DNA from 4 places in the Pseudoxanthomonas sp. LjRoot206 genome. Region 4 is predicted to be linked to each of the others. Evidence: predicted binding sites of a transcription regulator. Region 4 holds the regulator's gene; each other region holds the start of a gene.
What was found. Region 4 encodes FliA, which starts transcription of late flagellar genes. Its sites were predicted from a motif close to TAAAGTTTNNCNNNCNNNGGCCGATAA; they were not measured.
Positions count from the first base shown of each region.

Region 1: the regulator FliA is predicted to act here: its motif matches at 3,881-3,907, upstream of AC04MD_RS15640 (methyl-accepting chemotaxis protein).
Region 2: the regulator FliA is predicted to act here: its motif matches at 2,431-2,457, upstream of AC04MD_RS15605 (methyl-accepting chemotaxis protein).
Region 3: the regulator FliA is predicted to act here: its motif matches at 5,400-5,426, upstream of AC04MD_RS17550 (flagellin).

Region 1 covers NZ_JBGFFI010000005.1:40,627-48,337, reverse strand. Annotated here, with positions in the region: gene AC04MD_RS15655 (GIY-YIG nuclease family protein) at 1-191, opposite strand, end outside; gene AC04MD_RS15650 (EAL domain-containing protein) at 184-1,899, opposite strand; gene AC04MD_RS15645 (sensor histidine kinase) at 1,896-2,525, opposite strand; gene AC04MD_RS15640 (methyl-accepting chemotaxis protein) at 2,661-3,851, opposite strand; gene AC04MD_RS15635 (protein-glutamate methylesterase/protein-glutamine glutaminase) at 4,132-5,199, opposite strand; gene cheD (chemoreceptor glutamine deamidase CheD) at 5,199-5,801, opposite strand; gene AC04MD_RS15625 (CheR family methyltransferase) at 5,798-6,709, opposite strand; gene AC04MD_RS15620 (methyl-accepting chemotaxis protein) at 6,808-7,711, opposite strand, start outside.
Region 2 covers NZ_JBGFFI010000005.1:31,091-38,801, forward strand. Annotated here, with positions in the region: gene AC04MD_RS15595 (methyl-accepting chemotaxis protein) at 1-1,719, shown strand, start outside; gene AC04MD_RS15600 (chemotaxis protein CheW) at 1,818-2,306, shown strand; gene AC04MD_RS15605 (methyl-accepting chemotaxis protein) at 2,518-4,773, shown strand; gene AC04MD_RS15610 (EAL domain-containing protein) at 4,938-7,547, shown strand.
Region 3 covers NZ_JBGFFI010000006.1:278-7,988, reverse strand. Annotated here, with positions in the region: gene AC04MD_RS17590 (SDR family oxidoreductase) at 1-528, opposite strand, end outside; gene AC04MD_RS17585 (acyl-CoA-binding protein) at 680-937, shown strand; gene AC04MD_RS17580 (TetR/AcrR family transcriptional regulator) at 938-1,564, shown strand; gene AC04MD_RS17575 (helix-turn-helix transcriptional regulator) at 1,685-2,638, opposite strand; gene AC04MD_RS17570 (GFA family protein) at 2,726-3,133, shown strand; gene AC04MD_RS17565 (phasin family protein) at 3,202-3,615, opposite strand; gene AC04MD_RS17560 (hypothetical protein) at 3,781-4,635, shown strand; gene AC04MD_RS17555 (hypothetical protein) at 4,619-5,179, shown strand; gene AC04MD_RS17550 (flagellin) at 5,520-6,731, shown strand; gene AC04MD_RS17545 (flagellin) at 6,813-7,711, shown strand, end outside.
Region 4 covers NZ_JBGFFI010000009.1:1,877-9,587, reverse strand. Annotated here, with positions in the region: gene flhB (flagellar biosynthesis protein FlhB) at 1-614, shown strand, start outside; gene flhA (flagellar biosynthesis protein FlhA) at 611-2,695, shown strand; gene flhF (flagellar biosynthesis protein FlhF) at 2,865-4,544, shown strand; gene AC04MD_RS19775 (MinD/ParA family protein) at 4,534-5,412, shown strand; gene AC04MD_RS19770 (RNA polymerase sigma factor FliA) at 5,409-6,161, shown strand; gene AC04MD_RS19765 (chemotaxis response regulator CheY) at 6,358-6,738, shown strand; gene AC04MD_RS19760 (protein phosphatase CheZ) at 6,738-7,355, shown strand; gene AC04MD_RS19755 (hypothetical protein) at 7,393-7,533, shown strand; gene AC04MD_RS19750 (chemotaxis protein CheA) at 7,560-7,711, shown strand, end outside.

The DNA of each region.
Region 1 (7,711 bases), on a different contig from region 4:
TCCGGATAACTGCGGCTGGCCAGCACGCGCACCGGCGGGTTCGCGCGCGTGTACTTCGCGCCGGTGCCGGCGACATGCGCGGCATAGCGCGCCTCCAGACGGTTGGTGATGCCGGCGTAGAAGCTGCCGCTGCGGCATTCGAGCAGGTACAGGCACCAACCTGCCGGCGTCGGCGCTCCGCTGTCAGGCATGCGCGCGGTGGTGCGGCTGGTTCTCGTAGGTGGTGAAGGCCTGGCGGATGTGTTCGCGCAGGTCGTCGTCGTTCCACGGCTTGGTCAGGAAGCGGTAGATCTCGCCGCGGTTGATCGCCTCGGTCACCGTGGCCAGGTCGGTGTAGCCGGACAGCACCAGGCGCACCGTGTCCGGGTACAGCAGGCGCACGCGGCCGAGGAACTCGGTGCCGCTCATGTCCGACATGCGCTGGTCGGACAGGATGACCTGCACATCGTTGGTGGCCAGCAGTTCGAAAGCATCGGTGACGTTGCTGGCGGCGAGGATGCGGTAGCCGTCGCGGCGGAACAGGCGTACCAGCGATCGCAGGATGTTCTCTTCGTCATCCAGCAGCAGCAGCGTGCGGTCGGGCTTGGTGGCGGCGAACGCGTCGGCACGCAGGTAGCGGCGGCGCAACACGGCGCCGGCGTCCTCGGCCGACATCGGCTCGCCGAACAGATGGCCCTGGAACATGTCGCACTGGTTGCGGCGCAGGAAGCCCAACTGCATGTCGGTCTCCACGCCATGTGCGATGACCTTCATGCCCAGCTGGTGGCCCATCGCGATGATGGCGCAGGTGATGGCGACCTCGCGGTTGCCGGACGGCACGCCCTTCACGAAATTGCGGTCGATCTTGATCTTGTCCACCGAGAAGCGCACCAGCGAATCCAGGTTGGAATCGCCCATGCCGAAATCGTCCAGCGTCAGCCGCACACCCTCGCGGTGCAGCTGCGCCAGCGTGCGGTGGACCAGGTTCATGTCCTTGGCCAGCGCGTTCTGGCGGACTTCCAGCACCACCATCTGCGGCGGGATGCCGGCTTCCTGCATCGCCTCCAGCACTTCGGACACGAAGCTGGGGCGCAGCAGCTGCAGGGTGGAGACGTTGACCGCGATCTCGAAGTCGTCGAAGCCCCAGTCGCGCCAGACGCGCGCCTGCTTGAAGGCGTTGCGCAGCACCCAGTCGCCGATCTGCACGATGACGCCGAGCTTCTCTGCCACGTGCATGAAGCGTTCCGGCACCAGCAGGCCCAGCGCGGGCGAGTACCAGCGCAGCAGCGTCTCCATGCCGATGACGCGGCCGTCGTGCGCATTGATCTGCGGCTGGTAGAACAGGCGCAGTTCGTTGTGGTGGATGGCGTTGACGATCTGCCGCGCGATGATGCTGTCGCTGCGCGCGGTGATCGCGGCGCCGCGCCGGTACAGGCGCACCAGGTTCATGCCCTCGTGCTTGGCCTGTTCCATCGCGCTTTCCGCGCATTGCAGCAGGCCCGACGCGGTGTCGGCATGCTCCGGGCACAATGCCACGCCAAGCGTGCCGGTCAGGAACAGGGTGTACGGCAGCACCGTCATCGGCAGTTCGATCTGCTCGCGCAGCTGGTCGCCGAAGCGCTCCGGCGGCAGCGTGCCCGGTACGCGCGGTACCGCCACGATGAATTCGTCGCTGCCGTGGCGCCAGGCGCGCGCGTCCGGACCCAGTGCCTGCTGCAGGCGGTCGCTGAGGATGGCCAGCGCTTCGTCGCCGACTTCCACGCCCATGTTCTCGTTGATCGAGCGGAAGTGGTCGATGTCCAGGTACAGCAGCATCAACGGCGTGCCGTCGTTGGTGGCGGACTCGACCATGCGTTGCAGGTCGGGTTCGCCGGCACCGAGGCGCGGCAGGCGGGGCAGGTGGGCGTGCTCGGAATTCACGCGGGATCGGCGGGGGTGGCGGGCAGGGGCCCATAGGGTAGGCGAAGTCGCCAATGCGTGCCCGTCATGGCGTCGAGCCTGCCGTCCACCATGGCGGCCAGCGCCTGCAGCAAGGGCAGGTCCGCGCAGTCGATGTCGGCATCCGATTGCAGGTCGAGGGTCGTCGCGCCCGTTGCGTCCTCGTCCCCTGCGAGCATCAGGACCAGCGCGTTGTGCGCCCGCGAGGCGGTGCGCATCACGGTCTGCGCGATGCGGAACGCGACCAGTGCGCGGTCCGTCGCCAGCGGATGCGGCAACCCGGCCAGTGCGATGCCAGCACCAGGAAACAGTCGCTCGTGTTCGGCACGCAGGGCGGCATCCAGGCCGATCGAGTCCAGTTGCGGCGGATGCAGCGTCGCATGCAGGTCGCGCACGAGCGCGACCGCTTCGTCGCTCGCGCGGATGATCTCCTGCAGGTCTTCCCGGCGGATCTCCGGATCGTCCTCGGACTGCACCAGGTGCGCGCCCATGCGGATCGCCGACAGCGACTGCCCGACCTGGTTGTGCAGGGCGCGACCGACGCGATGGCGGTCGGCTTCCTGCAGGCGGAACAGCTGCAACAGCAGGTCTGGAGGCGTCGTCGGCATGGGCGGCGTAGAGACGGGTACGGTCGCAGTATGCCAGCCGGGCCACGGCGTGATGGCGCGACGTCGTCCCGAACGGACACGGGGCGGCCATCGCTGGCCGCCCCGTGTCGTCGTTCCTGCGTTGCCGTCGCGCGATCAGAACAGCTCGACGGTACCCGCACCCATGTTCTGCTGCGCGACCGGCTTGTGCGGCGGGCGCTCCCACTCGGTGCGCTGGTCGCGCAGGCGGTTGCCGATCAGGCGCAGCGCGCTGAGCAGTTCGTTGTCGGTGGCGCCGCCGGAGCGGTGCAGCAGTTCCTGCAGGGCCAGCGCTTCCTTGTTGATCGCGGTCAGGCGGTCCAGGTGGGTCTGCGCGCTGCCCAGCGACTGGGTGGCGATGTCCTCGAACTGCAGCGAGCGGACCGCCTCGGCGACGCTGGCGTCGATGGCGTGGCCGCAGACCGAGACCTCGCGCATGCCGTCGCCCAGCGAGGCGTTGATCGCCGCGACCTGGTTCAGCATGCCGGCCGCTTCGCTGCGCGCTTCCCGCGAGCGGTCGAGGTCGCGCGAGGCCATGTTCGACACGGTGTCGCGCACCTTGGCGATCGATTCCTTGGAGCTGTGGGCCAGCTTGCGGATCTGCTCGTTGAAGGCGGTGGAGCGCTCGGACAGGTTGCGCACCTCGTCGGCCACCACCGCGAACCCGCGACCGGCTTCGCCGGCACGCGCGGCTTCGATGGCCGCGTTCAGCGCCAGCAGGTTGGTCTGGTCGGCGATCGACTTGACGTCTTCCAGCAGCGAGAAGATGCCGTCCAGGTGCTGCGCCATGTCGTCGATGTGGTGCACGGTGGTGCCGCTCTGGCCGGCCACCTGCTCCAGCGCTTCGACCAACTGCTCCATGCGCTGGCTGGCGTTCTGGGCGAAGCGCGCCACGTCCACGCCGGCACGGTCGCCGTCGCCGTTGCGATCGATGATGCGGGAGATCGCCGCGCTCTGTTCGCGCGACTTGCGGTTCATCGCGTCGAAGCTGCCACCCAGGTTGTTGACGGCCTCGCGGATCAGCTCGCGGGCACGGTCGATCTCACCACGCGAGCCTTCGATCTCGTTGTTGACGAAGCGGCGCAGTTCGGTGAGCAGGGCATCCTGCTCACGCACGACGCTGGCGTGCTCGGGGGAAATCTGATGCGAGTTCACGACGGTCAGCCAGGCGAAGATCAGCCAGGCCAGGGTCAGTGATGTCAGCAGCGCCCATTGCAGGGCGTTGGGCCAGTCGAAACCGACCGACACCGGGAACAGCACGGTCAGGATGAGGGGTGCCGCCAGACGAACCAGGATGCGCGAATACATGGGTGCTCTCTGCTGAAGCTCACTGATGAGTATCGGCCGTGGGGAACGGCTCTTTAGGCGGGAAATCCGGCGGTTTTGCGGTGGCCGGCGATCTGTGACCGGCGTTGCGGCTTGTGGTAGGAGCGACGTCAGTCGCGACCGCGCCATGCAGGGGTCATGGGCTGCATGGGGTGAGATGTCCGCCCGTGACCGCTTCTCCTATGCACCGGACATCGGTGAGCCGGTAGGCGTGCGGTCGCGACTTACGTCGCTCCTACAGTCGCTTCCGCAGGATCGGTGCTCAGGCGATCGCCGCCGCCAGGTCGAGCAGGCGCTGGGCGATGCGTTCCAGCGGCAGGGCTTCCTTGGCCGCGCCCAGGCGCATGGCGGCGCCGGGCATGCCCCAGACCACGCTGGTCGCTTCGTCCTGCACCAGCGTGGGCGCGCCGGCCCGGCTCATCTCCAGCAGGCCCCGCGCGCCGTCGTCGCCCATGCCGGTGAGGATGGCGCCGACCGCGTTGCCGCCGGCGCTCTGCGCGACCGAGCGGAACAGCACGTCGACCGCCGGCTTGTGGCGGTTCACCGCCGGGCCGTCGTCGATGCGGGCCCGCCAGCGCGCGCCGTCGCGGATGATCCGCATGTGCTGGCCGCCGGGCGGCAGGTAGGCATGGCCGGGCAGGATGGCCTCGCCATCGCTGGCCTCGCGCACGGCCATGGCCGAGTGGCGGTCCAGCCGTTCGGCGAAAGCGCGGCTGAAACCGGCGGGAATATGCTGGGTCAGCACGATCGCGGGTGCGTCGGCGGGCATCTGCTCCAGCACCACGCGCAGGGCTTCGGTGCCGCCGGCGGAGGCGCCGATGGCGATCAGCCGGTCGGTGGTGCGGAAGCGCAGGGCGGGCGGCGCGGGCAGGGCCGTGTCCAGGCCGACGCGCGGCGCACCCGTACGCGCCAGCGGGCGCACGCGCGCTTTCGCCGCCGTCTTGACCTTGGCGACGATTTCATCGGAATACGCCTGCAAGCCGCTGGCGACATCGAGCTTGGGCTTGGAGACGAAGTCCACCGCCCCCAGCGCCAGCGCCTGCAGCGTGGTGTCGGCGCCGCGCTCGGTCAGCGAGGAGATCATCACCACCGGCATCGGCCGCAGCCGCATGACGTTCTCCAGGAACGCCAGGCCGTCCATGCGCGGCATCTCCACGTCCAGCGTCATCACGTCGGGATTCAGGCGCTTGATCTTGTCGCGCGCCAGCAGCGGATCGGCGGCGGAACCGACGACCTCGATGCCGGGGTCGCGCGACAGGATTTCGGTCAGGATCTGGCGCACCACCGCCGAGTCGTCGACGATCAGCACACGGCAAGGGGTCGTACTCATCAGAACAGCTCCACGCCGCCGGTGACGGGGGCCTTGGACAGGCGGGCGCGGGCCGCGGACTCGGCGGCCAGCACTTCGGCATCGTGGGCGTGCGGCAGGCGCTGCACGACCGCGCGGCCGGTTTCGGGGAAGTACCAGACCTTGCGCGGATGGATGCCGCGCAGGTCCTCGGCCACCACCGGGATGCGCTCGGCCTCCAGGTAGCGGCGGACGAACTCGGCGTTGCGCGTACCGACGGGATTGCTGGTGAAGCCCTTCAGCACGTTGGCGCCGCCGAACACCTTGGCCTGCAGCCGGCTGCGCGCGGCGCCGCGCTTGAGCAGGTCGTTGATCAGCAGCTCCATCGCGTAGCTGCCGTAGCGCGCGGGCGCACCGTCGCCGACGTTGCCGTCGGGCAGCAGGAAGTGGTTCATGCCGCCCAGTTTCAGCAGCGGGTCGCGGATGCAGGCGGCCACGCACGAGCCCAGCACGGTGACCAGCGCGGTGTGGTCGTCCACCACCAGGTATTGCGTGGGCAGCAGCTTGGCCGCTTCGGTCTTGAAGCGGATGTCGTGGTAGCGCAGCACGCTGCCATCGGCGAAGGCGGCCGCGGCGGCGCTCATGCGGTGCCCTTGGCGCGGCGGTACAGCGTGCGGCCGCAGGGCTGGATGATGTCCGCCGCGTGCAGGTAGTTTTCCGAGTGACCGGTGTACAGCATGCCGTCGTCGGCCAGGTGCGGCACCAGGCGGGTGAGGATGCCGCGCTGGGTCGGCTTGTCGAAATAGATCATCACGTTGCGGCAGAACATCGCCACGAACGGGCCGGCCACCTCGTAGCGCGGCGCCAGCAGGTTGAGCGGGCGGAACTCCATCAGCTGGCGCAGCGCCGGGTGCACGCGGCACTTGCCCTCGTTGGGCCCGCTGCCGCGCTGGAAATAGCGGCGCTTCAGGGCGTCGTCCAGGCCGGCGATGCGCTCGACCGGGTACACGCCGCGCTCGCCGGTGGCCAGCACCTGCGTGTCGACGTCGGTGGCCAGGATGCGCACCGGCGGGGTCAGCGTGCCGTACGCCTCGCACGCGGAGATGGCGATCGAATAGGGTTCCTCGCCGGTGGACGCGGCGCAGGACCAGATCTTCAGCGGTCCGTCGTGGCGGCGCTTGGCCAGTTCTTCCTGCAGGCGCTCGAAATGATGCGGCTCGCGGAAGAACGAGGTGAGATTGGTGGTCAGTGCATTGGTGAACGCCTGCCACTCGTCGCCACCGTCGCGCTCCAGCCGGTCCAGGTAGTCCTTGAAACTGCGCAGGCCGAGCGCGCGCAGGCGCCGCGAGAGCCGGCCGTAGACCATGTCGCGCTTGCCGTCGGCCAGGGCGATGCCGGCGCGCTGGCGGATCAGCTCGGCGACGCGGCGGAAGTCGCGGTCGTCGAACTCGAAATCGCGCGTGCCCGGCGACGGAATGTCATCGCCGGCGGGCAGGGCAGCGGTCCGTCGTGTCGTGGTCGCCGGGGCGATGGAGCGGGTACTGACGGACATGGGCGTCTCGAAAGAGCGGCTATTGATGGAGTACTCGACCGATGCACCGTCGGCAGGACGGCGCATCGATCCGGGCGGACTGATGCAAGCCGCGTGCCTCAGAACTCCTGCCAGTCGTCGCCGTCGGCCAGGGCCGGTTCCAGCGCGGGCTTTGCGGTCACGCGCGCGACCGGCCTGGCCGGAGCGACCGCCGGCGCGGCCTTGGCGGGCTTGGCGGCGACGGCCGGTGTCGCGTGGGCATGCAGCTTGAACACCGCGACCGACTCGCTGAGCGCCTGCGCCTGTTCTTCCATCGAACGGGCGGCAGCGGACGCTTCCTCGACCAGCGCGGCGTTCTGCTGCGTGGTCTCGTCCATCTGGGTGATGGTCTGGTTGACCTGTTCGATGCCAGCGCTCTGTTCCTGCGAGGCGGCCGAGATCTCGGCCATGATGTCGGTCACGCGCTGCACGCTGGCCACGATCTCGGCCATGGTCGTGCCGGCCTGGTTGACCAGCTTGGAACCGTCGGCGACCTTGTCGACCGAGGTCTCGATCAGTCCCTTGATCTCCTTGGCCGCATTGGCAGAGCGCTGGGCGAGGGTACGCACTTCGCTCGCCACCACCGCAAAGCCACGGCCCTGTTCACCGGCACGCGCCGCTTCCACCGCCGCGTTCAACGCGAGGATATTGGTCTGGAAGGCGATGCCGTCGATGACCGAAATGATGTCGGCGATCTTCTTCGACGAATGCTCGATGTCGCGCATCGTCGTCACGACCTTGCCGACCACCTCGCCACCCTGCGACGCCACGCCGGCGGCACCGATCGACAACTGGTTGGCCTGGCGGGCGGATTCGGCGTTCTGGCGCACGGTGGAGGTCAGTTCCTCCATGGAGGCGGCGGTCTCTTCCAGGTTGGCCGCCTGCTGCTCGGTGCGGCGCGACAGGTCGGCATTGCCCGAGGCGATCTCGCCGGCGGCGGTATTGATGGAACCGGATGCGTCCTGGATGCGGCCGACGATGTCG
Region 2 (7,711 bases), on a different contig from region 4:
GGTGCGCTGGGCGCTGCCCTGCTCTGCGGCGCGGTGTTCTGGCTGCTGCGCCGCCAGGTCGCGAAGCCGCTGGCCGGCGCCGTGCGCGTGGCCGACGACATCGCCCGCGGCAAGCTCGACAGCGAGATCGACGCCAGCGGCGGCGACGAGATCGGCACGCTGATGAAGGCCATGCGCAGCATGCAGGCCAACCTGCGCGAGCGCATCGAACGCGACGCCGTGGTGGCGAAGGAAAGCCTGCGTATCCGCACCGCCCTGGAAGACGTCACCACCAACGTGATGATCGCCGACGCCGACCGCACCATCGTCTACGCCAACCAGCCGCTGATGAAGATGCTGGCCGACGTCGAACAGGACCTGCGCCGCGACCTGCCCGCCTTCGACGTGCGTACCGTGGTGGGCAGCAGCATCGACATCTTCTACAAGAAGCCCGAGCACCAGGCGCGCATGCTCGCGCAGCTGCAGGGCACGCACCGCGCGCAGATCAGCGTGGGCGGCCGCATCATGCAGCTGATCATCAGCCCGGTCACCGATGGCGAGGGTCAGCGCATCGGATACGTGGTGGAGTGGGCCGATCGCACCAACGAGGTGATGGTCGAACAGGAGGTGACCCGCATCGTGCAGGCTGCCGTGCAGGGCGACCTGACCGGCCGCATCGCCGAGACCGGCAAGCAGGGCTTCCTGCTGGGGCTCTCCCAACAGGTCAACGGCTTGCTGGGGACGATCGCCGGCAGCGTGGACGCCGTCTCCGGCGTGCTGCAGGCGCTGTCCAAGGGCGACCTGACCGCGCGGATGGACGGCGATTTCCATGGCGTGTTCGCCAGGATGCGCGACGACGCCAACGCCACGGTGGCGCAGCTGACCGACATCGTCGGTCGCATCCAGGACGCCTCCGGCTCCATCAATACCGCCGCCGGCGAAATCGCCGCCGGCAACAACGACCTCTCGCGCCGCACCGAGCAGCAGGCCGCCAACCTGGAAGAGACCGCCGCCTCGATGGAGGAACTGACCTCCACCGTGCGCCAGAACGCCGAATCGGCTCGCCAGGCCAACCAGCTCGCCATCGGTGCGGCCTCGGTCGCCTCGCAGGGCGGCGACGTGGTCGGCAAGGTCGTCACCACGATGACCGACATCGAACAGTCGTCGAAGAAGATCGCCGAGATCATCTCGGTCATCGACGGCATCGCCTTCCAGACCAACATCCTGGCGCTCAACGCCGCAGTGGAAGCCGCGCGTGCCGGCGAACAGGGCCGTGGCTTTGCGGTCGTTGCCTCCGAAGTGCGCACGCTGGCCCAGCGCTCGGCCAATGCGGCCAAGGAGATCAAGGGCCTGATCGAGAATTCGGTGGACAAGGTCGCCGACGGCTCGGCGCTGGTGCACCAGGCCGGCGCGACCATGGCCGAGATCGTGGCGTCGGTGCAGCGCGTGACCGACATCATGGCCGAGATCTCCGCCGCCTCGCAGGAACAGAGCGCCGGCATCGAGCAGGTCAACCAGACCATCACCCAGATGGACGAAACCACCCAGCAGAACGCCGCGCTGGTGGAGGAAGCCACCGCCGCCGCCCGTTCGATGGAAGAGCAGGCGCAGGCGTTGGCCGATGCCGTCTCGACCTTCCGGCTGGATGGCCATGGCAGCGTGGCGCGGCTGGTGCAGGAGCGCGTCACCCGCATCGCCGCCGGCGGCGCTCCGCGCGTGTCCGAACCGCACGCCTGCTGACCCCGCTAAAGAAACCCCGCCCGGGGCCGATCTAGGCCTTGACCGGTTCCGCCCCGGGAACCCCGACATCCTTACCGGCTGCCACAGGAGCCCTACCAATGAGCGACAAGAAGACCCAGGCTGCGGCGAGCGCCGACGAGTTCCTCAGCTTCACCCTGGGAGACGAGCACTACGGCGTGGACATCCTGAAGGTCCAGGAAATCCGCGGCTACGATTCGGTCACCCGCCTGCCGGATGCGCCGGACTACATCAAGGGCGTGATCAACCTGCGCGGCACCATCGTGCCGGTGATCGACCTGCGCCTGAAACTGCGCCTGAAGGAAGCCCGCTACGACGCCTTCACCGTGATGATCGTCCTGAACGTGGAAGACCGCGTGGTCGGCATCGTCGTGGACAGCGTGTCGGACGTGCTGGCGCTTAACGCCGAGCAGATCCGCCCCACCCCCGAATTCGGCGCCAGCGTCGACACCCGCTTCATCTCGGGCATCGGCACGGTGGACGAGCGCATGCTGATCCTGCTCGACATCGAGACCCTGATCGACAGCGCCGACCTCGGCCAGCCGCTGCCGGAACAGGTCGCCGCCTGATCCTCCGCCGGCCATGCCGGCACCGTGATGTTCCCCGGAGACCGCGGACCGCGAGGCCCGCGGTCTTCGCGTTTTCCGTCACGCCGCAGGGCATGGCGCATCGCCACCCGGGGTGTCGGATCACTGAAATTCCTGGTGCGTCGGCCGATAACGGAGAGAGGACGCACCGCCCGTCCATTCCCGCGCCTCACCCCTGTCGTCCGAGACCGCCATGTCGTTCATCGCCAAGATCGCTGCCCCGCTGTCCTCCCTGCCGCTGAAGCGCCGCTTCATGATCCAGACCGTCCTGGTCGCGGTCGGTGTCGTCGCGCTCGCCGTCATCGCTGCGCGCATGCAGTACCTGGATCTCAACGCCACGCGACAGGACGGACTCCAGGCACAGACCGAGATGGCGATGGGCGTGATCGAGGGTTATGCGCAGCAGGCCAAGGCCGGCACGCTGGACGAAGCCGATGCGAAGGCACGCGCCCTCGCCACGCTGGCCACGATGCAGGCCAACAAGGGGGTGGACTACTTCTTCGTCACCGACGAAGCGCCGATCATGCTGATGCACCCGACGCGCCCCGACCTGGTCGGCAAGCCGCTGGACGATGTGCTGAGCCCAGACGGCAAGCGCATCTTCCCCGAGTTCGTGCGTGTCGCGAAGGCCGGCGGCGGCCACGTGGACTACAGCTGGGCCAAGGCCGGCGAAGAAGATCCCGTGCCGAAGACCTCCTACGCCGCGCTCTACCAGCCCTGGGGCTGGGTGATCGGCACCGGCGTCTACCTCGACGACACCCAGGCGCAGGCGTTGCAGTTCACCTTCATCATGACCCTGGTAGGCGGCTTGCTGGTGCTGCTGAGCATGGCGGTCAGCTGGGTCATCGGCCAGTCCGTGCTGGAACCGGTCGCGCGCGCCCTGCGCGCGATCACGGGCGTCTCCCGCGGCGACCTGAGCGTGCGCACCGGACACCATGGCGGCGACGAAGTCGGCCAGATGCTCAAGGCCACTGACGAGATGGTGCACATGCTGGAGCGCTTCTCGCACGAGACGCGCGACATGATCCGCCTGCATGCCGCCGAGGACATCGGCCACCGCATGCCGGAGGACTTCCCGGGCATCTACGGCGAACTGGCGGGCGGCATCAATACGATGATGTTCGAACACCTGGACGCGTTCCGCGATGCCATCGGCATCCTGCAACGCTATGCCGACGGCGACCTGAGCCGGGACGCACGCCGGCTGCCGGGCAGCCGCGCGTTCCTGCACGAGGCGATGGACGCGGCCAAGCAGAGCCTGCTGGCCATCAATGGCGAGATCAAACACCTGGCGCAGGCCGCAGCGGCCGGCGACTTCAGCGTGCGCGGCGACGAGGCCGGCTTCCGCCACGACTTCCTGCAGATGGTGCGGGGCCTCAACGCGATGATGGCGACCAGCGACCGCAACCTCGCACAGCTCTCCGCACTGCTGCGGGCGATCGCCGATGGCGACCTCACCAATCGCATGGACGGCGATTTCCATGGCGTGTTCGCCACCATGCGCGACGACGCCAATGCCACCGTGGCGCAGCTGACCGACATCGTCCGCCGCATCCAGGACGCCTCCGGCTCCATCAACACCGCCGCCGGCGAGATTGCCTCCGGTAATCACGACCTGTCGCGCCGCACCGAGCAGCAGGCCGCCAACCTGGAAGAGACCGCGGCCTCGATGGAGGAACTGACCTCCACCGTGCGCCAGAACGCCGAGTCCGCCCGCCAGGCCAACCAGCTCGCCATCGGCGCGGCCTCGGTCGCCTCGCAGGGCGGCGACGTGGTCGGCAAGGTCGTCACCACGATGACCGACATCGAACAGTCGTCGAAGAAGATCGCCGAGATCATCTCGGTCATCGACGGCATCGCCTTCCAGACCAACATCCTGGCGCTCAACGCTGCGGTGGAAGCCGCGCGTGCCGGCGAACAGGGTCGCGGCTTCGCCGTGGTCGCCTCGGAAGTGCGCACGCTGGCCCAGCGCAGCGCGAACGCGGCCAAGGAGATCAAGGGCCTGATCGAGAATTCGGTGGACAAGGTCGCCGACGGCTCGGCGCTGGTGCACCAGGCCGGCGCGACGATGGCCGAGATCGTGGCGTCGGTGCAGCGCGTGACCGACATCATGGCCGAGATTTCCGCCGCTTCGCAGGAACAGAGCGCCGGCATCGAGCAGGTCAACCAGACCATCACCCAGATGGACGAAACCACCCAGCAGAACGCCGCGCTGGTGGAGGAAGCCACCGCCGCCGCCCGTTCGATGGAAGAACAGGCGCAGGCACTGACCGCGTCGGTGTCGGTGTTCAAGCTGCAGGCGACGGCCAGTGCGCCGGTGCGCAAGGCAATCGCTGCTGCGGCCGTGGTCACGCCCAAGCCGGCCACCAAGGCCAAGGCCACGGCCCGCAAGCCGGCCGCACGCACGCCTGACCCGGTCCTGGCCGACGGTGACTGGCAGGAGTTCTGAGGATCCGGACCCGTTTGGCACCCACCCCGTGACCGCGTTCAAGTAATCCCGATCGCGGCCGATACGTCACCAGAAGGCCCTCCTCCCACGCCCCCGATGACCGTCGCACCCACCGCCCACGACGACGCCAGCCACCCGATGCGCGTGCACCGCAAGGAGGCTGCATGCTGCGCCGCACGCTGAATGCGCTGACGCCGCTTCGCGATGCGCAGGCGCCGGTCGAACCGGCGCAGGACAGCCTCTGGCACGTGCTGGAGCAGTCCGTCGACGCCGCGTTCGTCATCGACAGCCGCCATCGCGTGGTGCTGTTCAATCCGGCGGCGGAAGCGCTGTGGCGGTGCCGCCGAGAAGACGTCCACGGCCTGCCGTTCACCCGCCTGCTGGCGGACGCGCAGGCTGGCGGCGCCGCCGACGCGACCCTGGCCACTCTGATGGGCAGCCACCGCGACGCCACGCTGCTGCGCCAGGACGGCAGCGAGAGCGCATGCTCGGTATCGATGTCGAAGGTGGTGGTCGGCGAACACGTCTTCCATACGGCGTTCGTCCGCGACACCAGCGACCAGCAGCGGCAACTGGCGCGGTTGCGCCAGCTGTCCATCGTCGTCGACAGCAGCGACAACGCGATCTTCATCAGCTCGGCCGACCGCGAGGTCGTCTACGTCAACAGCGGTTTCACCCGCATGCTGGGCTACCGGCTGGAGGAGCTGCGCGGCATCAAGCCGGCGGACCTGCTGTCCGGTCCGCACACCGACGGTTCGCTGGACGAACGCATCAGCCGCGCGCTGGCGGCCGGTGAAGGCCTGCAGACCGAGGTTCTGCTGTACACCAAGGCCGGTCGCCCCCTGTGGCTGTCCGCCGCGATCAATCCCGTCCACGACGAGGACGGCTCGCTGCTCGGTCTGGTCAGCGTGCTCAGCGACATCACCCGCACCAAGATGCACCAGGTGCTGCACAACAAGGTGCTGGACGCGCTGGTGCACGAGTGGAACGTCGCCGACGTGATGACGCTGATCTGCCGCGAGGTGGAGCACATCGCGCCGGAACTGACGGTCTCCATCATCACGGTCGACAATGAGGGGCTGATGCATGCCCTCGCCTCGCCCAGCCTGCCGGAAGCCTGGGCGCGCAAGATCAACGGACTGCCGATCGGTCCGCGCGCCGGCGTCAGCGGCGTGGCCGCCTGGCGCGGCCGTGCCGTGCTGGTGAAGGACATCGCCAGCGATCCGCTGTGCGCCAACACCCGCCACCTGACCACGCCGCTGGGCCTGCGTGCGTGCTGGACGCACCCGATCAAGTCCAGCAGCGGCCGCGTGCTGGGCACGCTGTCGTTCTACTACCGCGAGAACCGCGGGCCGGACGAACTGCACGAACGCCTGGCCGATACCTGCCTGCACCTGTGCTCGCTGACGCTGGAACGCGAGCAGACCAACGAGCGCGTGCACCAGCTGGCGTTCTACGACACCCTGACCGGCCTGCCGAACCGCATCATGTTCAGCGCCAAGGCCGAGCAGGCGCTGGCCAACGTCGCCCAGGCCAACAGCACGGCCGCCGTGCTGTTCATCGACCTGGACCGCTTCAAACGGGTGAACGACGCGCAAGGCCACGCCGCCGGCGACGGCCTGCTGCGCGATGTCGCCGCGCGCCTCAGCGAGGAACTGGGCGGCATCAACATCGTCGGCCGCCAGGCCGGCGACGAATTCGTCGCGGTGCTGCCGATGTGCAGCACCGAACAGGCCGGCAGCATGGCCGAGCGCCTGCTGGGCGCGATCGCCGCGCCGACGGCCGCCGGCCTGATGACCCTGCATCCCAGCGCCAGCATCGGCGTGGCGATGTTCCCCGACGACGGCCGCGACATCGATCTGCTGGTGCGGCATGCCGACATGGCCATGTACCGCGCCAAGACCGATGGCGGCGCCGGCTTCCGCTTCTTCAGCGTCGACATGAACCGCCTGGCGCAGGAACGCGTGTCGCTGGAAACCGCGCTGCGCGATGCGCTGCGGCTGGACCAGCTCGACCTGCACTACCAGCCGCAGGTCGGCGGCAACGACGAGCTGGAACTGTATGGCGTGGAGGCGCTGCTGCGCTGGAACCACGCCGACCTCGGCGTGATCCCGCCGTCACGCTTCGTGCCGGTCGCCGAGGAATGCGGCCTGATCGCCGACCTCAGCCTGTGGGTACTGCGCCAGGCCTGTGCGCAGATGGCCGACTGGCGCCGGCGCGGCATCGACATCCCGCGCGTGTCGGTCAACGTGTCCGCGATCAACTTCCGCGATCCGCAGCTGTCGCTGCAGATCTCCGACCTGCTGGACGAGCATGGCCTGGTCCCCGAGGACCTGACGCTGGAGATCACCGAAAGCGTCATGCTCGATCCCGATCCGGACGTGCTCGAGAACATCGAGGCGATCTACGTGCTGGGCGTGCGCCTGTCGCTGGACGACTTCGGCACCGGCTACTCGAGCCTCAGCCACCTGCACCGCCTGCCGATCAGCGAACTCAAGCTGGACCAGAGCTTCGTGCGCGACATCGACACCAGCGCCATCGCGCGCACGCTGACGTCGTCGGTGCTGCGCATCGGCGAAAGCCTGGGCATGAAGGTGGTCGCCGAGGGCGTGGAAACCGAGTCGCAGCACCGCTTCCTCACCGAGCAGCGCTTCCCCGTGCTGCAGGGCTACCTGTTCTCCCAGCCGCTGCCGCCGGGGCCGCTGGAGCAGTGGCTGCAGACCCAGGGCTATGCGGCCGTGCGCGACCCCGGCGCGGCGCGCATTCCCGCCTGAGCGTCGCCCGGCGTCCGGCATCGCGGCATGACGAACTGTGATGCATCTCCCAATCGTGGACACCGACGCATCACGGCCCGGCTGCCGCCTCAAGTTTGATCCGGACGGGCCGATCTCTGGCGGTGAGTCCTTCTCACATTTTCCCTGCCCCTTTCGGAGCCACT
Region 3 (7,711 bases), on a different contig from region 4:
GGGACGGTAGATGCGCCACTTGATGCGGGTTTCCTTGCGCACCAGGCCTTCGGACTCGTGCTTGGTGCGCAGGTAGGGATCGTCCAGCCCCTCGGCTTCGTCGAACATGTCCTCGCGGAAGATGCCCGGGTACAGGCCTGCGGCGGCGATGGAACTGGTGTGGTGGAAGCAGCCGGCCTTGAGCGCAGCGGCCAGGTCGAGCGCATGCTGGGTGCCGTCGATGTTCGCGGCCTGCTGCGACTCGCGGCTGGCGGTCAGGTCGTAGATGGCGGCCAGATGAAAGAAATGCTTCACCTTGCCGGTGAGCGCGCGCAGCTGGGCGGGTGTCAGCCCGCACTTGGGCTTGGTCATGTCGCCCTGCACCACGGACACGCGCTTCATGTCCCAGCCGGCTTTCTTGGCGATGGCGTCGAATTTCTTCTGCGAGTCCTTGCGGACCAGCACGTGGACCGTCCCGCTGCGCTTGAGGAGGTTACCGACCAGGTAGCGGCCAATGAATCCCGTGGCGCCCGTGACGAAATAGCTCATGACGACCCAATCCTCGATTTTCGTGGGCCAGCCCCTCCGACCGCCCTGCGGGCTAACTTGCCAGAGCCGCCCACGTTCGACAATCCCGTCACGGATTGACCGTCCCCACCGCCCGTGGTGTGATGGCCACGATCACTGGGAGGGATCATCCATGGCAGATCTGAAGAGCGCGTTCGAGCAGGCATCCAAGGACATCCAGACGCTGACCGAGCGCCCGGACAACGACACGCTGCTGCGGCTGTACGGCCTGTACAAGCAAGGATCGGAGGGCGACGTGAAGGGCGACAAGCCCGGCTTCTTCGATTTCGTCGGCACCGCCAAGTACGAGGCGTGGGCCAAGCTGAAGGGCACGGCGCCGGAAGACGCGCAGAAGAAGTACGTGGACCTGGTGAAGAAGCTCACCACGTAAGTGGCGCGCGACACCCGCCAGCGCATCCTCGACGCCGCCCTGGCGATGTTCAACACGCAGGGCGAGCCGCACGTCACCACCAACCACATCGCCGACGAGCTGGAAATCAGCCCGGGCAACCTGTACTACCACTTCCGCAACAAGGACGACATCATCGAGCAGCTCTTCGCCCGCTACGAAGAGCGCATGGATGCCGCGCTGACGCCGCCGACCGACCGGCTGCCGGGACTGGAGGACATCTGGCTGCAGCTGCACCTGGTGTTCGAATGCATCTGGGACTACCGCTTCCTGTACCGCGACCTGGTCGAGATCCTCAGCCGCAACCGCCGCCTGCGGCTGCGCTTCGCCCGCATCCTCAAGCGCGCCGACGACAGCGCACATGCGGTGATGCGCGGCATGGGCCACGCCGGCGTGATGCGCGCGTCCGCTGCCGAACTCGCCGCCACCGCCACCAATGTCCTGGTGATTTCCACCTTCTGGCTGAACTACGCCGCCACCCGCGGCGAGAAGGACGAACAGGCCGCGATCCGCCAGGGCATCGTGCAGGTGATGATGCTGGTGGCACCGTTCCTGCGCGATGCCGAGCGCGTGCACCTGAACACGTTGACGCAGGCGTATACCGAGTAGCCTGCGCCGCATGTGCAGGAGGGGCTTCAGCCCCGACGCTTTATCCCCAGACTCCAGCGAACAGGCCTGCAAGCGTCGGGGCTGAAGCCCCGCCTACATCGGCCTAGGCAATGCGATGGATCAGGCGGCGGCCAGCGCCGCGCCCAGGCGGGTCGACGCCGCGCGCAGTTCGGGCAGCAGTCCGCGATCGTCGACGATCTCGAAGTCCGGGCCGATCAGCGCCATCAGTGCGAGCAGCGCATCGATCGATTCGGCCCCCAACTCGAGCATGCAGTGGTGCGCGTCGCCGGCCTCGAGGATGCCGCACCATGTCGGTACACGCGTGGCCTGCTCTTCGATGGAGCCCGGCAGCCGCAGGCGGATCTGGTAGCGGGTGAAGGGCTGGGTGATCGACTTGGCCACGTAGTCCGCCACGTCGCCGGGGAACTCGCGCGGCGGGAACTGCGTGCCGGTGTCGTGCAGCGACTGGACGCGGTCGACCCGGAACGTGCGCCAGTCCTCGCGCTTCAGGTCCCACGCGACCAGGTACCAGCGGCTGCCGGTGTGCACCAGGCGCAGGGGTTCGATCAGGCGCTCGGTGGCGCGCTGGCTGCGGTCGCGGTAATGCATGCGCAGGCGGAAGCCGTCGCGGCAGGCGGCGGCGATGCGCAGCAGCAGGTCCACGTCGGAGGTCGGCACGCCGCCGGCCAGCGACAAGGTGACCGAGTACAGCGCGCTGGCGCGCTTGCGCAGCCGCGCCGGCAACCACTGGTCGAGCTTGGACAGCAGGCGCAGCGCCGTGTCCTCCATCCGTCCCACGCTGGCCGCCGCGGTGCGCAGGGCCACGGCGACCGCAACGGCCTCGTCGTCCTCCAGCAGCACCGGCGGCATCGCCGAGCCGGACCCGAGCCGGTAGCCGCCTCCCAGTCCCGGCGAGGCGTCGATCGGATAGCCCAGCTCGCGCAGGCGCTCGACGTCGCGGCGGAGGGTGCGGCGGTCGACTTCCAGTCGCTGGCTCAGCTCGGCGCCGGTCCAGTGGCGACGGGACTGCATCAACGACAGCAGGCGGAGCAGGCGATTGGAGGTGCTGAGCATGGGGCCAGTATGCACGCCTATTGAGGACTGATGCTGTCCTCGATCACCGCGACAATGGCACCCCACATCCCATCAGGAATGCGCCAGATGACCGTCCAGACCTACCAGGGCAGTTGCCACTGCGGTGCCGTGCGCTACGACGTCGACCTCGACCTGGGCGCCGGCAGTGGCCGCTGCAACTGCTCGATCTGCACCAAGACCCGCTATTGGGGGATGGTGGTGAAGCCCGACGCGTTCCGCCTGCTGCAGGGCGAAGACGCCCTCACCCGCTATCCCTTCGGCAGCGGCGTGGCGGAACACCTGTTCTGCAGGCACTGCGGCGTGAAGTCCTTCGGCCGCGGCGAGCTGGAGGTGCTGGGCGGGCGCTATTACTCGGTGAACCTGTCCTGCCTGGACGATGTGGAGCCTGCCCTGCTGGCGGAGATCCCGATCCGCTACGCCAACGGGCGCGACAACGACTGGTTCTCCGAGCCCGCGGTCACCCGCCACCTTTAAACAAGTCGCCATGAAAGAACGCCCCGGCATGCCGGGGCGTTCCTGTTCTCGGCGCTTGTCGCCAGCGGTCAGGCGCGACTGCGGCGTGCCGGGCGCTTCGTCGCGGCCTTGCGCGGCGTGGAGGCCGCACGCGTGCGCTTGGCGGCCGGCTTCTTGCGGGTGCGGGCCGCCGGCTTGCGGGCAGGCTTCTTCAGGCCGAGCTTGGCCAGCACGGGCTGCAGGCGGGCTTCGACGTCGGCACTGAAGCGCTCCACGCTGGCTTCGCCTTGCTCGCGGACGTCCGCCAGGCGCCCCAGCACATCGCGCTGAGCCTGACCGGCCAGGGCTTCCGCCTGCTGGCGTGCTGCCTGCAGGCGATCGCCGGCATCGGCGACGGCGGCAATGGCTTCGCGGCGGGCGACCGCGATCACGCCGAGTCCGGCGAGCCAGACGTGGCGCAGGGTGGGTTCGGGGGTCTTGCGGGAGGTCTTCTTGGCGGCCATGGGGGCGATCCACATGCCGACCGCGATGGCCGGCTTCCATGACGGGATGCTGTCCGGCCTGCGTCGAGCAATCACACTATTGGCCGTTGAGGCGATGGATTGCGTAGGGGTTGCCTGCGGACCGCGTTCGCGGCGATGCTCGCCGCACCTTGGGAGGGATGACCGATGGCAGCTAAATCTTCGAAGTGGGCTCCGTTTCCTCACGACGCCAAGGCGTACGCCTATGCCGGCGATGCGCTGAAGAAGGCCTGGCCCGCACTGCATGCCGGCGACCAGGAACCCTATCCGGACGAAAAACGCGCCAAGGCGTTGATCGCCGCCGCCGGCAAGGCCGCCAAGGGCATCGAGGCGGCGGACCTTGCGCAGCGGCTGCAGGACGCCTGGCGCGCGTTCCACCACGGCGACTTCCAGGCCGCCTACGAAGCCGGCGATGCCCTCGGGCCGCTGGGCGCCTCGGTCGCGGTGAAGGCCATGGGCATCCACGCCACCTATCTGGTGGAGGACGAGGCCGAACAGCTGAAGCGCTTCGAGCAGGCCGCCAAGCTGGCCGAGGCCGCGATCAAGGTGCTGCCCGACGAAGCCAACAGCCACTACCGGCATGCGTTCGCGCTCGGCCGCTACAGCCAGGGCCTGAGCATCGCCAAGGCGCTCAAGCAGGGCATCGCCGGCAAGGTCCGCGCCGCGCTGGACGCGACGCTGGAGCGCGAGCCCAAGCATGCCGAAGCGCATACCGCGCTGGCGCTCTATCACGCCGAGATCATCGACAAGATCGGCGCGATGATCGGCGGCCTGACCTACGGCGCCAAGGCCGGCGAAGCCGAATCGCACATCAAGACCGCGCTCAAGCTGACGCCGGACTCGCCCATCGCGCACGTCGAGTACGCCAACGTGCTGCTGCTCCTGCATGGCGACAAGAAGGAAGACACGGCCGCCGCCTCGTTCGAGAAAGCCGGCAAGCTGAAACCGCGCGACGCCATGGAAGCGCTGGATGCCGCCCACGCGAATGCGCAGATCGAGTAAGACGCTGCCGATGGTGCTGGCCGCCTGGCTGGCCGGCACGGCAGTCCTGTCGTCCGCGCAGTCGGTTCGTACCGTGCCACCGCCCGTCCCCGATGGACCGACGGATACGCTGATCGACGCCCTCGCCTGTCGCACGGCTGCTGCCGACCTGCGCGGCCTGCTGCCGCGACTGCGGCGCGAGCGTCCCACCGAATTCACCCAGACCGAACGCCAGTACAGCGCGCCGGCGATGGACCTCTATCGCCTCGCCGAACCCGCGACGGCATGGGGACACCAAAGCGATGCGGTCGTCATCACCGACAACCGCGTGCTGTTGCTGGTGGACAGCCCGATCGAACAGGCCACCGCGCAACTCGAACGTGCGCTGGAAGAAAGCAAGGACGCTCCGCTGTCCGGCGCACTCGACGATGCGCACGCGCTGGTGGTGTATCCCGGCGAACATCCCGGCCTGCAGGGACGCACCCTGGTCGGTTGCGAATACCGCATACCCGATCTCTCGCTGCTCGACGATCCCGACGACGCCTGGCGAAAACCCGCCCGCTGATCGCCGCCGTGCGCGCCCTGCGCATGTGATGCCACGACTGCTTTCATCGCGCCACGTGCGGTGGCGCCCTGCGCGTTCCCAGGCCCTACCCAGCGGACGCGGCGCGCTTAACGGCACCCGCCGACCCTTCTTTAGGGCCGCCATCACGCTTTTCGCATCCCGCTGAAACCCCTTGCCAGCAAGGGTTTCGGTGCCCTAGCACATTTTTTTCAGCATGCCCTAAAGGTTTTTTTGGCAGCGCCGTTATTCATTTCGCAACACGAAGACGACTAGCCCAACAAAACAAACCGGCAGCGTCTTTTCCCTTCAACGCCGTGAATCCAAATAAGAGGAGACGAACATGGCACAGGTAATCAACACCAACACGATGTCGCTCAACGCTCAGCGCAACCTGAGCACCAGCGGCGCCTCTCTGGCCACCACCATCCAGCGCCTGTCGTCGGGCCTGCGCATCAACAGTGCGAAGGACGACGCCGCCGGTCTGGCCATTTCCGAACGCTTCAGCACCCAGATCCGCGGCCTCGACGTCGCCGTGCGCAATGCCAACGACGGCATCTCGCTGGCCCAGGTCGCCGAAGGCTCGCTGACCGAGATCGGCAACAACCTGCAGCGCATCCGCGAACTGGCCGTGCAGTCCTCCAACGCCAGCAACTCCGCGTCCGACCGCGCCGCACTGAATGCCGAAGTCAAGCAGCTGACCTCCGAAATCGACCGCGTCGCCAAGCAGGCCGACTTCAACGGCACCAAGCTGCTGGACGGCTCGTTCACCAGCCAGCTGTTCCAGGTCGGCGCCAACGCTGGCCAGGCCATCGCCATCGACAAGGTGGTCGACGCCCGCGCGCAGACGCTGGGCGGCGTGACCTTCGCCAACCTCTACACCGGCACTGCGCTGGGCACGGATGCGGCCGCGGCCGACACCACGTTCTCGCAGTTGCAGGTCACCGTCACCCCGACCGGCGGCACCGCGACCACGGTCGACATCGGCGCCTTCGAAGTGAAGGCCGGCCAGTCGATCACCCAGGGCGCGGCCGCTGCGCTGAACGCCCGACTGGGCGAGACCGGCGTGTACGCCGAGGTCAAGGCGGGCGTCATCAACCTGACCGGCATCAAGGGTGGCCAGGAGTTCGCCCTCGCCTTCGGCGGCCCCGTCGTCGCCGGCGCCACCGTCTCGACGGCCGCCAACCTGGGCCTGACCGAAACCAGCACCAACGGTGGCGATCTGGCGGCGGCCGGCTCGTTCGTCCAGTCGCTGGACATCACCACCTTCGCCGGCGCGCAGCGCGCCCTGGAAGTGGTGGACAAGGCCCTGACCTCGGTCAACGGCGCCCGCGCCGACCTGGGTGCCATCCAGAACCGCTTCACCTCGGTGGTCGCGAACCTGCAGACCAGCTCCGAGAACCTGGCCGCCTCGCGCAGCCGCATCCGCGACACCGACTTCGCCAAGGAAACCGCCGAACTGACCCGCACCCAGATCCTGCAGCAGGCCGGTACGGCCATGCTGGCCCAGGCCAACCAGGTGCCGCAGAACGTGATGTCCCTGCTGCGGAACTAACCCTTTGACGTCCCGGGTTGCACGGCCGGGCAGCGTTGACCACTCCACCCCCCGTGCGACACACGCCTAAGGAAAACTCTCATGGCACAGGTAATCAACACCAACACGATGTCGTTGAATGCTCAGCGTAACCTGAGCACCAGCGGCGCCTCGCTGGCCACGACCATCCAGCGTCTGTCGTCGGGTCTCCGCATCAACAGCGCCAAGGACGACGCGGCCGGTCTGGCCATCTCCGAACGCTTCAGCACGCAGATCCGCGGCCTGGACGTCGCCGTCCGCAACGCGAACGACGGCATCTCGCTGGCACAGGTCGCCGAAGGCTCGCTGACCGAAATCGGCAACAACCTGCAGCGCATCCGTGAGCTGTCGGTGCAGTCGGCCAACGCGACGAACTCCTCGTCCGACCGCGCCGCGCTGAACGCCGAAGTCAAGCAGCTGACCGCCGAAATCGACCGCGTCGCCAAGCAGTCCGAGTTCAACGGCACCAAGCTGCTGGACGGTTCGTTCTCCAGCCAGCTGTTCCAGGTCGGCGCCAACGCCGGCCAGGCCATCGCCATCGACAAGACCGTCGATGCGAAGGCGAACGCCCTGGGCGGCGCCCAGTTCGCCACCGGCACGATCGCGGCGGTGACCGGCACGGACAACACCGACCAGGTGGTGGCCGCGTTCACCATCACGGACAGCAAGGGCACGGCGGTCAGCTTCGACGCCTTGACCGTGAAGAGCGTCGGCCTGGCCGCCGCCAACGCCAGCGAAACCGGCAAGCAGTTGGCCGCGCACATCAACAGCAAGGTCGGTGAGACCGGTGTCTATGCTGAAGCCAACGCTGCGGGCGCCGTCACCCTGACCTCGGTCAAGGACAGCGTCAACAGCAGCGGTGCGTTCACCGCGTTCGCCACCACCGCGGCCGGCTACACCGCCGGTGCCGCCCCGACCAGGCAGTACGCCAGCAATCTGGACATCAGCTCGGTCAAGGGTGC
Region 4 (7,711 bases):
GCGAGCTGCTGACCATGCCGCTGGAGCAGGCGGTGCGCAGCGGCCTGAAGTTCACCAGCACCCTGCTGCTGGCGACCACCGGAGGGCTGATCCTGCTCGCCGCCATCGATGCCCCGTACCAGAAGTGGAACTGGCTGCGGAAGCTGAAGATGACCCGCGAAGAGCTGCGCAAGGAGATGAAGGAGAGCGAGGGCAGCCCGGAGGTGAAGGGCCGCATCCGCCAGATGCAGCACCAGATGTCGCAGCGCCGGATGATGGAAGACGTGCCGAAGGCCGACGTGATCGTGGTCAACCCGACCCACTACGCCGTGGCGCTGAAGTACCAGGCCGGCCAGATGGGCGCCCCCACCGTGGTCGCCAAGGGCGTGGACGAGCTGGCCCTGCGCATCCGCGAGGTCGCCGACGCCCATCGCATCGCCATCGTCTCCGCGCCGCCTTTGGCACGCGCCTTGTATCGCGAAGGTCAGCTTGGCCGGGAGATACCCGTGAGACTGTACGCCGCCGTCGCCCAGATCCTGTCCTACGTGTACCAGCTGCGTGCCTGGCGCGTGGGCGAGGCCCCCCTGCCCGACCTGCCGTCCCTCGACGTGGATGAGCACGGAGGCAAGGCATGAGTGCGCAACCGGCCGGCGGCCTGCGCTGGATGGACATGCTGAAGAACGGCCTGGGCGCGCCGCTGGTGGTACTGGCGCTGCTGGCCATGATCGTGGTGCCGCTGGCACCGCCGGTGCTGGACGCGCTCTTCAGCTTCAACATCGCCATTTCGCTGGTGGTGCTGCTGGCGGTGATCTACGTGAAGCGCCCGCTGGACTTCACGATCTTCCCGATCATCCTGCTGATGACCACCATGCTGCGGCTGGCGCTGAACGTGGCGTCCACCCGCGTGATCCTGCTCAACGGCCAGGACGGCCATGACGCTGCCGGCAAGGTCATCGCCGCGTTCGGCGAATTCGTGGTGGGCGGCAATTACGCCGTCGGCATCGTGGTGTTCGCCATCCTGACCATCATCAACTTCGTGGTCATCACCAAGGGCGCGGGCCGCATCGCCGAAGTGTCGGCCCGCTTCATCCTGGACGCGATGCCCGGCAAGCAGATGGCCATCGACGCCGACCTCAACGCCGGCGTGCTGACCCGCGAGGAAGCCAAGGCGCGCCGCGAGGAAGTCCGCGCGGAAGCCGACTTCTACGGCTCGATGGACGGTGCCAACAAGTTCATCCGCGGCGACGCCATCGCCGGGATCCTGATCCTGTTCATCAACCTCATCGGCGGATTCGCCGTGGGCATGTTCCAGCACGGCATGCCGGCGGCCGAGGCGGCCTCGACCTATACGCTCCTGTCGATCGGCGACGGCCTGGTCGCCCAGCTGCCCGCCCTGCTGGTGTCGTCGGCGGTGGCCATGCTGGTCACCCGCGCCTCGCGCTCGGAAGACATGGGCCAGGCCGTCATGGGCCAGGCCTTCGGCCAGCACAAGGCGCTGGCGGTGGCCGCCGGCGTGCTGGGCCTGGTCGGGCTGGTGCCCGGCATGCCCAACGTCGCCTTTTTGACGCTGGCCGCCGGCATCGGCTACCTGGCCTGGAAGATGTGGAAGCGGACCCAGGAGGGGCCCGAGGCCGCCGCCGGCGACGTGCCTGCACTGACCGGCCCGGGCGCGGCGCCCGACCGCAATGCCGAACTGACCTGGGACGAGCTGCGCCCGGTCGATCCGCTGGGCCTGGAGGTCGGTTACCGGCTGATCCCGCTGGTCGACAAGAATCAGGGCGGCGAACTGATGTCGCGCATCAAGGCGGTGCGCCGCAAGCTGACCCAGGACCTCGGCTTCCTGGTGCCGCCGGTGCATATCCGCGACAACCTGGAGCTGCCGTCCAACGGCTACCGCCTGCTGGTGCACGGCGTGCCGGTCGCGTCGGCGGAGATCCACCCCGACCGCGAACTCGCGCTCGACCCGGGCGGCGCCTTCGGCACCATCGACGGCATTCCCGGCAAGGATCCGGCGTTCGGCCTGGACGCGGTGTGGATCCAGTCGCACCAGAAGGCCACCGCCGAATCGCTGGGCTATACCGTGGTCGATCCGGCCACGGTGATGGCCACCCACCTCTCGCACCTGGTGCGCGAACACGCGCCGGAACTGCTGGGCCACGAGGAAGTGCAGCAGCTGCTGGCGCAGCTGGGCCGCAGCGCGCCGAAGCTGGTCGAGGACCTCACCCCGAAGGCGCTGCCGCTGGCCACCGTGGTGCGCGTGCTGCAGAACCTGCTGATCGAGCGCGTGCCGATCCGCCAACTGCGCCGCATCGCCGAGTCGCTGGTCGAGTTCGCCCCGCAGAACACCGATCCGGCCGCGCTCACCGCCGCCGTGCGCACCTCGCTGGGCCGTTTCATCGTGCAGGAGATCTCCGGGATGGCGCCGGAACTGCCCGTCTATACCTTGGCGCCGAATCTGGAACGCGTCTTGCAGGACAGCACCCAGGGAACCGGCGCGGCGCTGGAACCGGGACTGGCGGAACGCCTGCACCAGAGCCTCGCCGACGTGGTGACCAAGCAGGAATCCCGCAGCGAGCCTGCGGTGGTGCTGGTACCGGGAACGGTCCGCGCCGCCCTCGCCCGCCTGGTCCGCCACAGCGTCCCCTCGCTGTCGGTGCTGGCCTACAGCGAGGTTCCCGAGGACAAGCGGTTGAAGCTGGTCGGCACGATCAGTTGAAAGCCGGGATTGGGGAATGGGGATTCGGGATTCGCCACAAGCGGCTCCCTGTTATCGGAGAGCGATCGAATGAAAACGACAACTCGAATCCATCTGCATCGCCGAAAACGATGCTCTGCTCCTGCTCCTGCGAATGCCGAATCCCCAATCCCGAATCCCGGCTCCTGACATGAAAATCAAACGCTTCGTTGCTCCCGACATGCGCACCGCCTTCGCGATGGTGCGGCAGGAACACGGTCCGGACGCGGTGATCCTGTCCAACCGCGTCACCGAGGACGGCGTGGAAATCGTCGCCGCCAGCAATTACGACGAAGCGCTGGTGAAGCACACCCTGGACGCGATGCGCCCGGCCACGCCCGCCGCTCCGTTGCATCCGCTGCTCGACCCTGCGCCGCAGGGACCGGCCGCGAACGCGCCGACCCTGTCGCCCGCCGAAGCCGCCGCCAGCTACTTCTCCCGTCGCCAGTCGGCCGCGCCCGCCGCTCCGGCCGCACCGCGTGCCGAGACGACGAAGCCTGTCGCCCCCGCGCCTGCTCCGGTCGCCGCGATCGCACCGATCGTGGCGCCGCGCGCACCGGCCGCCGAGACTCCGGCGCCGGTCGTGCGCGACCTCGCGCCGCTGCTGATCGAACCCGAATCCTTCGCCGCCAAGCTGGCTGCCTGCCTCCCCGCCGCGCCCGCCAACGAACCGGTCGCCGCGATCGAGCCCATCGCGCCGCCGCGCCGTCCGGTCGCACCGCGCGTCGAGGCCGACGACACCCTGGACCTGGACACGCTGCTGCCGTCCATTGCGCCGCCGGTGTCGCTGCCCGACCCGGAGCCGGCACCTGTCGCGGCCCTGCACGCCAGCCGCATCACCGCGGCCACCCCCGCGCCGGTACCCGCTGCCGTCACCGTGCCGACGCTGACCGTCGTCACCGACGATGCCGCGCAGGCCCGCGAAAGCGACGAACAACTGGTGCAGATGCGCGGCGAACTGTCCGCCATGCGCGAGATGATCGAGCGCGAGATGCACCGCCTCACCGACGAGCGCCTGCGCGGCTCGCCGGTGCGCATGCAGGCGATGGAGCTGATGGAAGACTACGGCTTCGACGCCGGCATCACCCGCGACATCGCCCTGCAGATCCCCGCCGACACCGAACTGCACCGCGGCCGCGGCCTGATGCTGGGCCTGCTGTCGAAGAAGCTGCCGGTGCTCGACACCGACCTGCTGGACACCGGCGGCGTCATCGCCCTGGTCGGTCCCACCGGTGCCGGCAAGACCACGACCATCGCCAAGCTGGCGGCCTGCTTCGCGCAGCGCCACAACGCCCGCGACGTGGCGCTGGTCACCACCGACACCGTGCGCGTCGGCGGCCGCGAACAGCTGCACGGCTACGGTCGCCAGCTCGGCATCGCCGTGCACGAGGCCGACAGCGCGCAGACCCTGGCGCTGGTGCTGGAACGCCTGCGCGACTACAAGCTGGTGCTGATCGACACCGCCGGCCTCGGCCAGCGCGACCGCAACCTGGTCGGCCAGCTCAACTGGCTGCGCGCCTCCGGCCAGGTCAAGACCCTGCTGTGCCTGCCGGCCAATTCGCACTTCTCCGACCTGGACGAAGTGGTCCGCCGCTTCAGCACCGTGCAGCCGCAAGGCGTGGTGCTCACCAAGCTGGACGAGACCGGCCGCCTGGGCAGCGCACTGAGCGTGGTCGTCGACCACCAGTTGCCGATGACCTGGGTGACCGACGGCCAGCGCGTCCCCGACGACCTCCACCGCGCCAACAGCGCCCACCTCGTGCTGCGGCTGGACCAGCTGCGCCGCGAAGCCGATGAACCCTGCTCGACCGAGGCCACCCATGTCGCCTGATCACCCGCTGCAGACCAACCCCCGCAGCACCCCGCCGTTGCCCGGCGCCTTCCATCCCGTGCGTGTCGTCGCCGTCACCGGCGGCAAGGGCGGCGTGGGCAAGACCAATGTGTCGGTCAACCTCGCCGTGTCGCTGGCCGAAATGGGCAAGCGCACGCTGCTGATGGACGCCGACCTCGGCCTGGCCAACGTCGACGTACTGCTCGGCCTGTCGCCCAAGTTCACCCTGGCCGACCTGATCGCCGGCCGTTGTGGGCTGGAAGACGTACTGCTGGAAGGTCCCGAAGGCGTGCTGGTGGTACCGGCCTCGTCGGGTTTCCGCCACATGGCCGAACTGACGCCGGCCGAGCATGTCGGCCTGGTCAACGTGTTCTCCGAACTGCAGCGCGCCCTCGACTTCATGGTGGTCGATACGGCCGCCGGCATCAGCGACAGCGTGCTGACCTTCTGCCAGGCCGCGCAGGACACCGTGGTGGTGGTCTGCGACGAACCGGCCTCGATCACCGACGCCTACGCACTGATCAAGGTACTGGCGCGCGAACGCGGCCTGGACCGTGTCCACGTCGTCGCGAACATGGTCCGCGACCCCAACGAGGGCCGCAAGCTGTACGAAAAGCTCGCCCGCGTCTGCGAACGTTTCCTCGGCGATGTCGCCCTGCACTACCTGGGCGCCGTACCGCAGGACGACTGGCTGCGCCGTGCGGTGCAGCGCCAGCAGCCAGTGGTGAAGGCCTACCCGGGCAGCCCGTCCGCCCGCGCCATCACCGATATCGCCCGCACCACCGCGCGTTGGCAGCCGCCGGTCGGCGCGCGCGGCAACGTGGAGTTCTTCGTCGAACGCCTGATCCAGCGCGGGGTGGCCGCATGAACACCGCCGCCGCCCAGTACCGCGCCGTCCAGCGCGGCAATGCCAACGACTTCGTCACCCAGCACGCCGACCTGGTGCGCCGCATCGCCCACCACCTGGCGGCTCGGCTGCCGGCCAGCGTGGAGATCGACGACCTGGTGCAGGCCGGCATGATCGGCCTGCTGGAAGCCTCGCGCAGCTACGACGCCGAACAGGGCGCCTCGTTCGAGACCTACGCCTCGATCCGCATCCGCGGCTCGATGATCGACGAGATCCGTCGCGGCGACTGGGTACCGCGCTCGGTCCACCGCCGCGCCCGCCAGGCCGCGGCCACCGTGCGCGAGATCGAGCAGCGCACCGGCCGTGCCGCCATCGCCACCGAAGTGGCGAGCGCGATGGAGATGCCGTTGCCCGAATACCTGCGCCTGATGGAAGACGCCGCGCGCGGCCAGGTGTTGAGTCTGGAATCGCACATCGACGACCACGGCGAGCCCAACACCACGCGCACCGGCGGTCCGTCGCCGCAGCAGAACCTGGAGCGCAGCGAGTTCCGCCAGCAACTGGTCAAGTGCATCGGCCAGCTGCCCGAACGCGAGCAGCTGGTGCTGTCGATGTACTACGAACAGGAACTCAACCTGAAGGAAATCGGCGCGGTGCTCGGCGTGAGCGAATCCCGCGTCTGCCAGATCCACGGCCAGGCGATGGTGCGCCTGCGTGGACGCCTGCAGGTCTTCGAGAAGGCCGATGCGGGACTGGAAGACGACGAGTGACCCAGGCAACCCCATGACCCTGTAGGAGCGCCCTGGGGCGCGATGCGTTTCGGTCGATGCGAGCAAAAGCATCGCGCCCGAGGGCGCTCCTACAAGAGCAGCTTTAGCGTTCGCCTAAATCTTTCCCGCCCCCGGCCGATATCCCCACCAGTCCCACCGTCCACGCAACACCGGAGCACCCGTGACCAACAAGAACATGCGCATCCTCATCGTGGATGACTTCTCCACGATGCGCCGCATCATCAAGAACCTGCTCAACGACCTGGGCTACACGAACACGGCCGAGGCCGACGACGGCAACACCGCGCTGGTCGCGCTGGCCCAGGGCAGCTTCGATTTCGTGGTCACCGACTGGAACATGCCCGGCATGACCGGCATCGAACTGCTCAAGTCGATCCGCGCCGACGACCGCTTCAAGACCCTGCCGGTGCTGATGGTGACCGCCGAGGCCAAGCGCGAGCAGATCATCGAAGCCGCGCAGAACGGCGTGAACGGCTACATCATCAAGCCGTTCACGGCGCAGACGCTGGAAGAGAAGCTCGGAAAGATCTTCGAACGCCTGGGAGCGGCCGCCTGATGAACGCCGTCGCCGACGCCACCGGCGCCCGTGCGGCGCTGGTGGAAAAACTGCAGACCGCGCTCGATGCCCTGGAACAGGGCGACGAAGCCGGCTGGCGCCGCGAACTGGACGCCATCGCCGCCTGGCGCACGCAGCCGATGATGCAGGGCCTGGGTCGCCTGGCCCGCGAGCTGGCGCAGACGCTGGGCGAACTGCCGCCGACCGACGCCGGCGAACTCGACGATGCCTGCTCCCGCCTCGACCATGTGGTCGAGATGACCGAACAGGCCAGCCACAAGACGCTGGACCTGGCCGAACAGTGCCGCGGCTACGCCACGCGGCTGAAAGCCACCGACCTGTCGGCCGACCAGGCCGCACTGGTCGACAGCATCGGCAAGGGGCTGTCCGAGATGGCGCTGGCGCAGAGCTACCAGGACCTGACGGGCCAGATCATCCGTCGCGTGGCCGGCATCGTGCGCCGCGTGCACGAGGGTTTCGGCGCGCTCGGCCTGCCGCCGCCGGAAAAAAAGCAGGACAAGGGTTCAGAACTCGCCGGCCCGGCCGTTGCTGGTCTTGACCGCAATGCGTTTTCGCAGGACGACGCCGACGACCTGCTGTCCGGCCTGGGGTTGTAGCCCCGGGGGACGCGCGCTGCGGAACCGGAGACCCGTCATGTCCGCTGCTGCCCGCCGTTCCCGCCACCCCGTCGTCCTGCTGTTCGTGGGATTGCTGCTGGTCTGCGATGTCGTGGTGGGGCGCTTCCTGCGCCGCCGCCACGCCCACGCGATGCGCCTGCTCGATTCCTCCCGCTGATCGCCTGCCCGGTAACCGACCCGCCCATGTCCGCCGTCACGCCTGAAATCGCCGCCGACTTTCTGATCGAAGCGCAGGAGATCCTCGACCGGCTCGGCGAACAGCTGGTCACGCTGGAACAGGATCCGTCCGACAGCGGCCAGCTCAACGCGGTGTTCCGCGGCTTCCACACGCTGAA